DNA from 2 places in the Acidiphilium sp. 20-67-58 genome. Region 1 is predicted to be linked to the other one. Evidence: riboswitches for the same ligand, from Rfam matches in the RefSeq annotation. Region 1 holds a riboswitch; the other holds the start of a gene.

Region 1 (7,191 bases):
GTGCCAGTCGGATAGCCGGAATTGGCGTAGAGGTAATCCGAGAAGCGGCCGACATAGCGGATGGCGGGCTCGATCGACAGCGCCGGGATCGGGTGGATCGAGAGGGTAAGCGATCCGGCGTTATCCGGCCGGCGCAGAAGGGCCGTCCGGGTCGCGACATCGCGGGCGATGGTGCGCGTATAGTCGATCCGGCCGGAGAGCCAGCGGGTCGGCGCGAAGCCGATGCCAGCCTCGATGCCGTGAATCCGGGCGCGAGCGACGTTCTCCTCCGTGCTGGTGCCATCAGGCAGGGAAGTATACTGGAACAGGTTAGCGATATCCTGGTGGAAATAGCTCATCTGCAGCGTCACTGCGTCAGGCATGCCGAAGGCGGGCAGCACGGTTTCGAAGCCGAACCGATAGCCAACCGAGTGTTCGGGGTGGAGGTTCGGGTTGCCGTGATAGCCGTAGCTGTCGATGCCGTGCAGGTCGTAGAGCGAGGGGGCAAGAAAGCCGCTGCCCGCCGAGGCCTTCAGCCGCGTATCGATTTCGGGCAGGGCCAGCACGAGACCGCCGCGCTCCGTCACCACGGTGCCGTAGCCGCTGACCGAGTCACCTCGGATGGCGCCCTGGACTGACAGGCGACGTGCGATGGTTGCCTGCGCGCCGACATGCCCCGCGGTGATGGATTGCGAGGCGGCGAGGCTGGAGAGGTAGGGAAAGCCGCCAAAGCTCGCATTGTAGTTCTCGATCGCCGTATCATGCGTGGTCTCGATGCCGGCGACGAGCGTCGGGTCTGTCATCGGGCCAAAATTCGGCAGGCGGATCACGTTGTTCCACTGGATCACCGTGCGGTCGCCGCGATAGCCGCTGTCGCCGGCGAACTGGTTGGGGTCGGCGGGATCGAGCAGGGTGAGGTAGCGGCGGTCGTCCTGGATATGGGCGATGTCGAGTTCGGTGGTCAGCCGGTTGTCGAACAGGTGCGATTTCACGCCGAAGCGGACGAAAACATTCGAATCGTAGCTGTTTTCATAGGGGTCGTCGAAGATCGGATATCCGAGATCGGGATACTGGGTGCCGGTCTGCCGGGCGCGGACGATCAGCGAGATCCGCGTGCCGGCGATGGGTGTGTAGCCGAGATTGACGGCGCCGAGCTTGTAGCGGAACGGGTCGCGATGCGCGGCATAGACGGCAAGCCGCCGCGCCGTCGCGTCGAACCCGGCCTGTTCGATGAGCGAACCTGTGATCGCATAATCGAATTTGCCGCTCTGGCCGGAGAGGGTAACGCTGCCTTCGCCCTGGCCGGGAAAGCCCCCGGCGATGTCGTAATCGACATGCGGTGCGCCATGGCCACGCTTGCTGATCAGGTTGATGACGCCGCCGATCGCGCCCGAGCCGTAGAGGCTGGACATCGGGCCGCGGACCACCACGATCCGCGCGATATCGCCGATGCCGGCATTGCCGAAATTGAACGCGCCGTTGGCCACCGAGGGATCATTCACCGGCACGCCGTCGCGCAGCACCAGCACGTCTTCGGAATTGGTGCCGTCGATGAAGACCGAGGTCTGGGCGCCAGGCCCACCCAGTTGCACCACGTTCAGGCCGGGAACCGTGTCGAGCGCCTGGACGAGGGTGGTCACGCCGCGCTGGCGCAGCGCGGCCGCGGTGATGACCGTGACCGATGCCGGGGTATCCGCAATGGGCGTCCGCACATAGGAGGCGGTAACCGTCTCGATCGGCACGGTGCCGGCGGGCAGCTGCGCGTTTTGGGCGTGTGCATTGGCAACAGCCCCGCACAAGGCGAGGGGAACGAAAAAACGATATCGCGCGGAGTCGCGCATGGAAAAACTCCGGTCCGGCACCCGGCGGGGCGGGCGCTGCCATAAGGGCGACCGAAGGCTACGGGACTTCACCCTTCGCTCCCGGTTCACCCCGCCCGGACGCGCGCGCATGGTCTCGGAACTGGCCGGTCTCCTGGCTCGCGGGTCAACAGCGCGCTCGGCCTTCTCGCGGGCGGGTCTGTGCCCCCTCGCAATGGCCCGGATGAACGCGCCTCACCGCTCACAGTTGCGGGGGCAGCCGCAGACGGGGCGACAAACCACCCTTCTGCGTTCCCGTTTCAGCCCTTGCGGGCCACCGATTCCTGATCAAGCTGTAGCGCCACCGGGGCTGGCGGCGCAAGCGCTGGTTCAGTCGAGGCCGAGCAGGCCGGGCAGGGCGGAGAGATCGCTGAGAACGGCATCGGGCGCGCCGGGCAGCCGCTCCGCCGGCTGTTTCGCGCGGTTGCACCAGGCGACGCGGAAGCCGAAGGCCGAGGCGCCATACGCATCCCAGCCATTGGAGGAGACGAAGCAGACCTCCTTGCGTTCCACCCCAAGGCGCGCCGGCACCATCTGGTAGACACGCTGATCGGTCTTGAACACGCCCACCGCCTCGACCGACAGCACATGGTCGAGCACGTCGCCGATCCCGGCATGGGCGATGGCGGCGGCGAGCATCGCAGGGGTGCCGTTCGAGAGAATTGCGGTGGCGATGCCCTTTGCCTTGAGGGCGCCCAGCGTTGCCTTCACCTCGGGATAGGCCGAGACGATGCGGTAGAGTGCGAGCAACGCCTCGCGCCGCTTCGGGTCGGCGAGGCTGGTCGCCTCCAGCGCGAAATCGAGCGCGTCGGCGGTGACGGTTTCGAAATCGGTATAGAGGTTCTGCAGGCTGCGCAGCCACGTGTATTGCAGCTGCTTGTCCCGCCAGAGTGTCACCAGCGCCGCGCGGCGGTCTTCCGGCACATCCGGGCAGCGGGCGACAGCGGAGCCGAAATCGAACAGCGTGCCGTAGGCATCGAACACGCAGGCGCGGACACCCTGGATTGCGGACATCGAAATCCTCCCGTTCAGGCGGCGGCCGGCAGGACGCGGGCCAGCCCGTCATAAGCGTCGAACATGCGGTCGCACCAGGCGTGCAGCGTGTCATCCTCGGCGAGGATCTTTACCGGGGTCGAGGCATGCGCCCAGAGGAAAGCGCTGAAGGCGACATGGTCGGCATAGTTCGGCGCGTCGCCGGCAAGGAATTGCTGATCCGCCAGCGTGCTGCGCAGCGGGCGCAAGGTGGCGCGGAGCGTGGCGAGATTTTCCTCGCGTGCGGCCCGCAGCGCCCCGACCGTGGTGCCGAACGCGGCCTCGCGGGTCGAGCGGAAATAGTCGCGGTCACCCTCGTGCAGGATGTCCACAAGGTCCGGCAGCACCACTTTCGCGATTGCGGGATGCACCGCTTCGCTGGTCCACTGGTTGACGAAGCGGACGAGGCTGCGGCCGACCGCGCCGCCGAACAGGCTGGGACGGTCGGGATAGGTATCCTCGAGGTAAAGCGCGATAGCCCAGCTGTCGTGAATGTTCCGGGTGCCGTCGACCAGCACGGGCACCTTGCCCTGGCCGGAAAACGCGATGGCGTCTTTCTCCATGAACCGCCAGACCACGGTCTCGCAAGGCAGACCCTTGTGCGCCAGCGCGAAACGGGTGCGCCAGCAATTGGGGCTGAAGCGCACGCGCTCGTCGGCGCCGGCGAGATCGTAAAGTTTCAGGGGTTCACGCATTCAGGGTCTCCTTGACGGCAGGCCGCACAGCAAACACCGCAGGTCCGGCGGTTACTGTCGGCGGGCTTTTTTGGGTGGTGTCTGCTGTTCATGCAGCCGCGGGCGCGGGTCTCCTGAGCCGGCTCACTGCATCCTCGACCAGGCGGTCAAGACGGCCAGGATCAGGGTCGAGCCGCGCGAAGGTGCGCAACGCGACGACGGTCCCCAGCAGCAACTCGGCTTGCGTCGCGGTATTCATGCCGGCCGGCAAAAGTCCGGCAGAATTCGCATGTTCAAGCCGCTCGTGGAAAAACTGCTGAACCCCGGCGAGGCGCGTCCCGACGATCGTCCGGGCCTCCGGGGACAGCGGGCCGCCATCCATCGCCGTGTTCACCAGGAGGCATCCGAGATGCAGCGGATCGTCCCGCGAATGATCTCGGATCAGGCCGAGAAAATCAGCGATCGAGGCGATCGGGTCAGTGCGTTCGGCGAGCTGTTCGAGAACGGGGGTCAACCCGTCATCGGCATACCGCTCGAGCGCTGCGCGGAACAGGCCGTCCTTGTCGCCATACCGGTGATACAGCGCCGCCGCGCTGAGGCCCGTCGCTTCGGTAAGATCCCTGAGCGAGGTTCCCGCGTAGCCATTTTGTCTGAAGACCGGAATGGCGCGGTCGAGAACGTCATCGTCAGTCAGGAGGCGTGGGCGTGGCATGTTACACTTGAGCTCGATTGCATTTTCGTTTCCATTATAATAAACCGATCATTATAAAACAACCCATGTGACGCTGCTGGGTGATACACATAATGTGACATATGGTATATGAAGCCGACCTCGTCTACTTTATTGATCCTATGTGCGCATGGTGTTGGGGGTTCGCGCCGGTTATCGATGCGATCCGCGCACGATATTCTCGCCGTCTGGGCATCCGCATCGTTGTCGGTGGCCTTCTGCCGGGAATGCGTGTCCCCATGGATGCCGCTGCGAAAAGCCTGACTTCCGCGCACTGGGAACGGGTGCGGAAAGCATCCGGGCAATCCTTCGATGACGCATTCTTCGACCGCTCAGCCTTCGTCTACGATACGGAGCCGGCGTGCCGTGCCATCGTCGCGGCACGCCGCCGCTCGGCGGAGGACGCGCTCACTCTTCTGGCCAGCATCCAACGTTCTTTTTATCTCTGCAACGAGGATGTGACGGATCCGGTGGTGCTGGCCGGAATCGCGGCGCGCCAGGGGTTTCGCATGGAGTCGTTCCGGGAAATGCTCTGTTCCGACGAACTTGGCGTGGAGACACGGCAGGATTTCGCGCTGACACAGAAATCCGGCATCGCCGGCGTCCCGACCCTGGTCGCCGCCAGGGGGCGGGATCGGCGGTATGTGGTCGTCACTGAGGGGTTTCGGCCGGCAAAGCGGATCATTCCGATGCTGGATCGCTGGCTGCAAAGGGAATTGCCCGCGGGAGGCGCACGGCGCGCCATCTGAACTCTGTCCCAGGCCTGACCTTCGTCGCGTGCAGTGCATGGGGGATGCCGGCTTGTGGCTTGCCGTCCGACGCGGGGAGGATATAGACGGATCATGAAGGAACGACATTATCGCCCCGCGACCACTCTGGTTCATGCAGGCCAGATCCGGTCCAATTTCGCAGAGAACGCCGAAGCGCTCTATCTGACCTCCGGTTTCGTCTATGATAGCGCAGAACAGGCGGAAGCCACGTTCAAAGGCGAGATTGCCCACTATCAGTATTCCCGCTTCGGCAACCCGACCGTGAGCATGCTTGAGGCAAGGCTTGCCGCGATCGAGGGGGCTGAGGCCTGCCGCGCGACCGCCACGGGCATGGCCGCGGTCAATGCCGCGTTGCTCGCCCATCTGAAGGCCGGGGACCGGGTTGTCGCTTCGCGGGCGCTGTTCGGCTCCTGTTCGTGGATCGTCTCGACCTTGCTGCCGCGCTACGGCATTGAGAGCGTGTTCGTCGATGGAGGCGATCTCGCGGCCTGGGAAGCGGCACTGGCGCCGGGTGCGGCGCTGGTCCTGCTCGAAACACCGTCCAATCCGATGCTTGAGATCATCGATCTGCGCGCCGTTGCCGACCTTGCCCACAAGGCCGGCGCCATTGTGGTGGTGGACAACGTGTTTGCCACGCCGCTGCTGCAACGGCCGCTCGAATTCGGCGCCGATGTCGTTGTCTACTCGGCCACCAAGCACATGGATGGCCAGGGCCGTGTGCTGGGTGGTGCCGTGCTGGGCAGCAAGGCCTGGATCGAGAACACGCTTCAGCCCTTCACCCGCAATACCGGTCCCGCGATTTCGCCGTTCAACGCCTGGGTCATCCTCAAGGGGCTTGAAACGATGGCGCTTCGCGTCGGCCAGGCGTCAGGATCGACGGCGACCATCGCGGATCACCTCGCAAGCCAGCGTCATGTGCGGCGGGCGCTCTATCCGTTCCGGGCCGACCATCCACAGGTTGATCTGGCGAAGCGGCAGATGAGCGCCGGGGGGACGCTCGTGACCTTCGAGCTTGAGGGCGGCAAGGAAGCGGCATTCCGCTTCATGAACGCGCTCGATCTGATCGCGATTTCAAATAATCTGGGCGATTCCAAATCGATGGTCACACATCCGGAAACCACGACCCACTCTCGAATCCCTGCGGAAGAGCGCGCTCGTCTCGGGATTGGCGGGGGGACGATCCGTTTCTCCGTCGGGCTCGAGGATGTCGCCGACCTGATCGACGATCTCGATCGGGCGTTCGCCGCGCTGGCATAAGTCGTTATGGAGGCGGCAGGTTCGGATAACGGTCTATTCACCAGCTCCTGCTGGGGCAGGCGTTTCTGCCGCCGCCTCGTGATCGGGCCACGCGGAATGCGGACGCTGGATTGCGCGGTTTCCCTGCTTGACGCCCAACCCGACCGGGGATATCAACATGCGTGATTTCGGGCCGCAGCAACCATGCGCTGCGGCCTGTTGGTTTTTGCTCCGTTTACTGGAAGAGATCTTTCGTCCATGGCCAATATTGCATCGGCACAGAAGCGCATCCGTCAGACCATTGTTCGCACTGCGCGCAACAAGGCTCGCCGGTCACGCGTGCACAGCTTCGTCCGGAAGGTTGAGGAAGCACTTGCGTCGGGTAATCACGCGGAAGCGCGTGCGGCGTTCGTGGTCGCTCAGCCGGAACTGCAGCGTGCGGTGACGAAGGGCGTTCTGAAGGCCAACACGGTGTCCCGGAAACTGTCCCGGCTGTCGGCGCGCGTGAAGGCGCTCTCTGCTCCCGTCTGAGGCTGGGCCTGGGTTTCGTCTGTTTCGGACGAATTCACATCGTCAGCGCTTGATTGGCTTTAAACCAAGCCATTGCTTTGGCTGGGCTAGTTCGCCCAGTCGAGCTTGTTTCTCTTAAACGGCAATCGGTGATGCGCTCAGCGAATGAAACAAGTCGCTGATCTCGTCTACCAATTGTCGTTTTCGGACGCGTTTGTCGCCCGGATCAGAATTGTTTAGCTGATCGTATTTCGCAACAGCGCGTCAACATATACTGCAACCGTTAATTGCAAGACGTTTTGGCGATTTTATCGGGAAGTGATGCGGCCAGATTTCAAATGGCTTCATCAATCTCCTGATTTAATGGGCAATTATTTAAAGATGCACATTATATCAGCAGA
Region 2 (7,191 bases), on a different contig from region 1:
ATCGCAAAAGCCTGATTTCATTACGGTCTTGCTTCAGCCCTTCACCCGCGTGCCGCTGCCGTCGGTCACCCTCACCTCGATCGGGATCCCCCGCGCGACCGAGGCGCCGACGGTGCAGAACTGCTCGAACTGGCCGAGAATCCGGTCGAGATGCCCGATCGTCCCGGCCTCTGCGGCGAACCCGATGGCAACATGGATCGCCTGCACCCGCAGCCTCCGGTTCTCGTCGCGCTCCACGGTCGCCCGCGCGGTGGTGGTGATCGCCCCCGGCGCCTCGCGAAACTTGGTCATCGCGAAATGAAAGCTGGACGACATGCACGAGCCCACCGCCGCGAGCAGCAGCTGCACCGGCTCCGGCCCCGCCCCGCCGCCGAGCGGCGGCGGCTCGTCGGAGACGAGCTTCGGCAAGCCGCCGCCGAATTCGGTCTCGAACCGGTAATTCTCGATCTGCCGCAGGACGATCTCGTGCGTGTCGGCCATCTTGCCTGTCTCCTTCTGCCGCGCGCAGTCTGCACCCGGCGCGCCGCCGCCGCCAGACCGCCATCCGGCCATCCGCGACACCCCACCCTTGCCGCCCGCCCGCCGAGCCGGCATATGCAACAGGTCACCGGTCCCGCGCGAGCGGGTGAAAAGGGAACATCGTGCGCTTCGGCCGGGCCTGATTGTCCCGGAAGCAAGTCGATGGCTGCCCCCGCAACTGTCAGCGGCGAGCCGGTGGTCCGTCCGCCCGCAAGGGCGAGCCACTGAACCGGAACCGGTTCGGGAAGGCAGGGCCACCAGCGTCGACCCGCGAGCCAGGAGACCTGCCGGTGTCGCATCAACCAACGCTGCCGGGCGGGGTGCACCGGAAGCCGGAGCCAACCCATGACTGCACGCATCAGCGGCAGCGCCTGCCGCGCGCGCCTCGTTCGCCTCCCCGCACGCCAGGGAGGCCGCGCATGAGCATCGCCACCAATCTAGGCTTCCCCCGCATCGGCCGCCGGCGCGAGCTGAAGGCCGCACTCGAGGCCCATTGGGCCGGCGAGCTCACCGAAACCGCCCTGCACGATGCCGCCCGCGCCCTGCGCGCCGGGTCGCAAGCGCTGCAACAGGGGCTCGGCATCGGCCACATCCCGTGCAACGACGCCTCGCTCTACGACCATGTGCTGGATACCGCCTGCATGTTCGGCGCGATCCCGCCGGGTTATGGCTGGCGCGGGGGGGAGGTGTCGCTCGCGACCTATTTCGCCCTCGCCCGCGGCACCGGCGGCCACGATGCCGCCACCGGCCTGCCGGCGCTCGAAATGACCAAGTGGTTCGACACGAATTATCACTACCTCGTGCCCCGTCTGTCCGCCGGGCAGCACTTCACCGTCACCGCCAACCGCCCGCTCGAACTGTTCCGCGAGGCGCTGGCCTGCCATCGCCGCACCCGGCCGGTGCTGCTCGGCCCGGTCTCGTTCCTGCTGCTCGCCAAGACCGATGACGGGTCCGACCCGCTCGACCTGCTGGACCGCCTGCTGCCCTGCTACGCGCAGGTGCTGGCGGACCTCGCGGCCGAGGGCTGCGCCTGGGTGCAGATGGACGAACCTGTCCTCGCGCTCGACCTGTCGGGCCGCGCCCGCGCCGCCTTCGCCCACGCCTATGAAACCCTCGCCCGCGGCGCCACGCCGCACCTGCTGCTGGCGAGCTATTTCGCGCCGATGGGCGACAACCTGCCCACCGCCCTCGCCTTGCCGGTCGCCGGCCTGCATCTCGATCTCGTCCGCGGCCAGGCCGATCTCGCGCCCGCCCTCGCCGCTGCCGGCCCGGCACGCCATCTCTCGCTCGGCCTGATCGACGGGCGGAACGTCTGGCGGGCGGACCTTCGCGCCGCCCTCGCCACCGCGCGCGAGGCGGCGCGCGCCCTCGGCGGCACCGAGCGGCTGATGATCGCGCCGAGCTGCAGCCTGCTGCACGTCCCGGTCGATCTCGCGCAGGAAGACCGGCTCGATCCGGCGATCCGGCCCTGGCTTGCCTTCGCCACCCAGAAACTCGCCGAGATCGCCACCATCGCCCGCGGCCTCGACGAAGGCGACCACGCGATCGCCGAGGCGCTGGAGATCGCCGATGCCGCCCGCCGCAGCCGCGCCGAAAGCGCCCGGGTCCACCGGGCGGACGTCGCCGTCCGGCTGCTCGCCGCAACACCGGCGATGGAACGCCGCACACCGCCCCACGCCGCACGGCGGGCCCTGCAGCGCCAGCGCCTCGACCTGCCCACCTTCCCCACCACCACGATCGGCTCGCTGCCGCAAACCTCGGGCGTGCGCCGCGCCCGGGCGGCGCTCGCGCGCAGCGAGATCAGCGCCGCCGAATACGACGAAGCGATCGCGACCTGGACGGAGGATGCGATCCGCCTGCAGGAACGGATCGGGCTCGACGTGCTGGTGCATGGCGAATTCGAGCGCAACGACATGGTCAAGTATTTCGGCGAGCAGCTCGACGGCTTCGCCTTCACCCGCCATGGCTGGGTGCAATCCTATGGCAGCCGCTGCGTCGCACCGCCGATCATCTGGGGCGATGTCGCGCGGCCCCGGCCGATGACGGTGCGCTGGGCGCGCCATGCCCAGTCGCTCACCACCCGGCCGGTGAAGGGAATGCTGACCGGGCCGGTGACGATGCTGCAATGGTCCTTCGTCCGCGACGACCTGCCGCGCGAGACGGTCTGCCGCCAGATCGCGCTGGCCCTGCGTGACGAGGTGGCCGATCTCGACGCCGCCGGCCTCGCCATCATCCAGGTGGACGAGCCGGCCCTGCGCGAGGGGCTGCCGCTGCGCGAGGCGGAGCGCGGCGCCTATCTGGGCTGGGCGGTATCCTGCTTCCGCCTCGCCACCGCCGCGGTGCGCGACGACACGGCGATCCACACCCATATGTGCTACGCCGAGTTCCACGACATCATGCCGGCCATCGCCGCCATGGACGCGGATGCGATCTCGATCGAGACGGCGCGCAGCCGGATGGACCTGCTGACGGCCTTCGCCCGCGACGGCGCCCACGCCTACCCGGCCGAGATCGGCCCCGGCGTGTGGGACATCCACAGCCCGCGCGTTCCGCCCGAGGAGGAGATCCTCGCCCTGCTCCGCCTCGCCCGGGGCAAGCTCGCGGATGAACAGCTCTGGGTGAACCCGGATTGCGGACTGAAGACCCGCAGCTGGCGCGAGGTGGTGCCGGCGCTGGAAAACCTGGTCGGCGCCGCCCGCCGGCTGCGGCGCGAGACCAAGGCGGCCTGATCCGCCGCCGCCCTGCCGGCGCGCCCCTGCCGGCAGGGCGGGCTTGCACATCCCCACCAAGGCGGGATTACATATCTTCGCCAAGGCGGGATTGCATCCCGGGCCCCCCGATTCCAGAACCGTGCAAAGGCCCCGCGCCGCGCGGCGCCGGCAGGCGAGGAGACCGACGATGACCAAGACGCGCAAAAAGCCCGAGGAGCTGCGCAGCCACCGCTGGTTCGGCGCGTCCGACCTGCGCAGCTTCGGCCATCGCTCGCGGATCAAGCAGCTCGGCCACGCGCCCGAGGATTATGCCGGCAAGCCGGTCATCGCCATCGTCAACACCTGGAGCGGGCTTGCCCATTGCCACGGGCATTTCCCCGAACGCGTCGAGGCGATCCGCCGCGGCGTGCTCCAGGCGGGCGGCTTTCCGGTCGAGATTCCGGTGATGGCGCTGCCGGAGAATTTCGTGAAGCCGACGACGATGCTCTATCGCAACCTGCTCGCGATGGAGGTCGAGGAAAGCCTGCGCTCGCTGCCGGTGGACGGCGCCGTGCTGATGGGCGGCTGCGACAAGACCACGCCGGCCACCATCATGGGCGCGATCAGCGCCGGCCTGCCGGCGATCTTCATGCCCGCCGGGCCGATGCTGCGCGGCGACTGGGGCGGGCGCATCCTCGGCTCGGGCTCGGATGTCTGGAAATACTGGGACGAGAAGCGCGCCGGCAACATTTCCGAAGCGCAATGGGAAGACATGGAATCCGGCATCGCCCGCTCGGATGGCGTGTGCATGACGATGGGCACCGCGATGACGATGACCTCGCTCGCCGAGGTGCTCGGCCTCACCCTGCCGGGCGCGACCTCGATCCCGGCGCCGGATTCGCGCCATGCCCGCATGGCGGCGGCAACCGGGCGGCGGATCGTCGAGATGGTGTGGGACGACATCACCCCCGCCGACCTGCTCAGCCAGGCGAGTTTCGAGAACGCGATCGTCGCCAGCGCCGCCCTCGCGGGCTCGACCAACGCGATCATCCACCTGATCGCGATGGCCCGCCGCGCCGGGATCGACCTCGATCTCGACCGGTTCGACGCGCTCTCCGACAGCGTGCCGGTGCTCGCCAATATCCGCCCCTCCGGCCAATACCTGATGGAGGATTTCTATTATGCCGGCGGCCTGCCGGCCTTCCTCACCCGCATCGCCGACCGGCTCGACCTCGCAACCCGCACGGTGAGCGGTGCGACACTCGGCGACAACATCGCCGGAGCGACCGTGTGGAACGACGACGTGATCCGTCCGCTGGACAATCCGGTCTCCCGCGCCGAGGGGCTCGCGGTGCTGCGCGGCAATCTCGCCCCCGGCGGCTGCGTGATGAAACCCTCCGCCGCCGAGCCCCACCTGCTGAAGCATGAAGGCCCGGCGCTGGTGTTCGACGATTACGACGCGATGGCGAAAGCCGTCGCCGATCCCGATCTCGACGTCACCGCCGATCATGTCCTGGTGCTGCGCAATGCCGGGCCGCAGGGCGGGCCGGGCATGCCGGAATGGGGGATGCTGCCGATCCCGGTGAAGCTGCTCCGCCAGGGCGTGCGCGACATGCTGCGGATTTCCGACGCACGGATGAGCGGCACCAGCTACGGCGCCTGCGTGCTGCACGTCGCCCCGGAATCCTTCATCGGCGGGCCGCTCGCGCTGATCCGCACCGGCGATGTCATCGCCATCGACGTCGCCGCCCGACGGATCGATGTCAGGCTCTCCGATGACGAACTCGCCCGGCGCCGCGCGGCATGGACGCCGCCGCCGCCCCGCTTTCCGCGCGGCTATGGCGCGATCTTCGCCGCCCATATCGGCCAGGCCGATACCGGCTGCGATTTCGACGTGCTGGCCCGGCCGGGGACGATCGCCGAGCCGGAGATCCACTGACGATTGGTCGGGCACGGCTGGTTTCACCGAACCGCCCCTTGCGCCGGCGCCGCCCTGGGCGAACATACGGGGCAACATCGTTGACGTTCTTCGAAGGGAATTCCGCATGACCCGCATCCTCCGCCAGCCGGAAGGGCTGGACCGCGCGCCGGCCACCGGGCGCTTCGCGATCGGCCAGCCGGTGTCGCGCAGCGAAGACCCGGTGCTGCTGCGCGGCGAGGGACGCTATACCGACGATCTCGACCGCCAGGGCCAGCTCTACGGTGTTGCCGTGCGCAGCGGGGTCGCGCACGGCATCCTGCGCGGGATCGACACCGCCGCCGCCGCGGCGATGCCGGGGGTTGCCGCCATCATCACCGGCGCCGACATCGTGGCCGCCGGCTTCGGCCCGATGCCGGCGGCCACGAGCCGCAACCGCGACGGATCGGACACGCCCCGCCCGCGTCAGTTCGCACTGGCGACCGACCGGGTGAGGTATGTCGGCGACCCGATCGCCTTCGTCGTCGCCGAAACGCTCCAGCAGGCGCGCGACGCCGCCGAGGCGGTGCTGGCGGAGATCGACACGCTGCCGGCGGTGACCGACGCGCGCGACGCCGCCGCCCCCGGCGCGCCGCAACTGCACGACGAGGCGCCGGGCAATCTCGTGCTCGACTATCATTTCGGCGATGCCGAGGCCGTCGCCGCCGCCTTCGCCCGGGCCGCGCATGTCACCCGTCTGAGCCTGCGCAGCAGCCGCGTGATCGTCAGCCCGATGGAGCCGCGCGCCGCGATCGCCGAATTCGATCCGGCGGAGGGCTACGCGCTGCGTCTCGGCTGCCAGGGGGCGGTCAACATGCGAGGGCTGCTCTGCACCGTGCTCGGCGTGCCGCAGGAGCAGGTCCGGGTTCTCACCTTCCATGTCGGCGGCTCGTTCGGCATGAAGGCCTCGTGCTATCCCGAATATGTCTGCGCCCTGCTCGCCGCGAAGCAACTCGGCCGGCCGGTGAAATGGACCGACGACCGCTCCGGCAGCTTCCTCTCCGACAGCCACGGCCGCGACCACGAGATGCTGGCCGAACTCGCCCTCGACGCCGAGGGGAATTTCCTCGCGACCCGGCTGACCGGGTTTGCCAATCTCGGCGCCTATCTCTCCAACGTGGTGCTGCTGCCGGCCACCGTGAACGCGGTGAAGAACTTCGTCGGCGTCTACCGCACACTCCTGATCGAGGTGTCCAGCCGCAGCGTCTTCACCAACACCACCCCGGTCGGCGCCTATCGCGGCGCGGGGCGGCCGGAGGGCAATTACTACATGGAGCGGCTGGTCGAGACCGCCGCGCGCGAGATGGGGCTCGATCCGCTGGCGCTGCGCCGGCGCAACCTGATCCGCCCGGAGGCGATCCCGCATCGCGCGCCCTCGGGCCTGACCTATGACAGCGGCGATTTCCCCGCGACCCTCGACCGCGCGCTGGCCGCCGCGGACTGGGACGGGTTCGCCGCGCGGCGGGCGGAGAGCGAAGCGCGCGGGCGGCTCCGCGGGCGCGGGATCGGGCACTATCTGGAAGTGACGGCGGATGCGAGTCCCGAGATGGGCGGCATCCGCTTCGATGCCGATGGCGGGGTGACGATCGTCACCGGCACGCTCGATTACGGCCAGGGCCACGCCACCCCCTTCGCCCAGGTGCTGCACGACAAGCTCGGCATTCCCTTCGACCGCATCCGCCTGGTGCAGGGGGATTCGCGCCAGCTCCTCGCCGGCGGCGGCACCGGCGGCTCGCGCTCGATCATGCAGAGCGGCGCCGCCATCATCGAGGCCGGCGACCTCGTGATCGAGAAGGGACGCCGCGCCGCCGCCCATCTGCTCGAGGCCGGCGCGGCCGACATCGAATTCGCCAACGGCCGCTTCAGCGTCGCCGGCACCGATCTCGGCATCGGCATCATGGACCTCGCCGAACGGCTGCGCACCGCAAGCGACCTGCCCGAGGACGTGCCCGGGGACGTGCCCGGGGACGTGCCCGCCACGCTCGATGTCGGCCATGTCACGCGCGGGGTGCCCTCGGCCTTCCC

The links. Region 1 has a riboswitch for cobalamin ahead of B7Z76_RS06885 (TonB-dependent siderophore receptor). Riboswitches for the same ligand answer to the same signal wherever they lie in the genome.
Region 2: it holds a riboswitch for cobalamin, as region 1 does, so the genes downstream of both, metE (5-methyltetrahydropteroyltriglutamate--homocysteine S-methyltransferase) here and B7Z76_RS06885 (TonB-dependent siderophore receptor) in region 1, are expected to answer to the same signal.

What each region holds. Positions count from the first base shown of each region.
Region 1 is NZ_NCAS01000012.1:48,748-55,938, reverse strand. It holds gene B7Z76_RS06885 (TonB-dependent siderophore receptor) at 1-1,820, opposite strand, end outside; cobalamin riboswitch at 1,926-2,135, opposite strand; gene B7Z76_RS06880 (haloacid dehalogenase type II) at 2,169-2,852, opposite strand; gene B7Z76_RS06875 (glutathione S-transferase family protein) at 2,867-3,565, opposite strand; gene B7Z76_RS06870 (TetR/AcrR family transcriptional regulator) at 3,654-4,256, opposite strand; gene B7Z76_RS06865 (DsbA family protein) at 4,358-5,023, shown strand; gene metZ (O-succinylhomoserine sulfhydrylase) at 5,117-6,301, shown strand; gene rpsT (30S ribosomal protein S20) at 6,539-6,811, shown strand.
Region 2 is NZ_NCAS01000030.1:19,478-26,668, reverse strand. It holds gene B7Z76_RS12270 (OsmC family protein) at 34-480, opposite strand; cobalamin riboswitch at 592-826, shown strand; gene metE (5-methyltetrahydropteroyltriglutamate--homocysteine S-methyltransferase) at 939-3,248, shown strand; gene araD (L-arabinonate dehydratase) at 3,418-5,148, shown strand; gene B7Z76_RS12255 (xanthine dehydrogenase family protein molybdopterin-binding subunit) at 5,255-7,191, shown strand, end outside.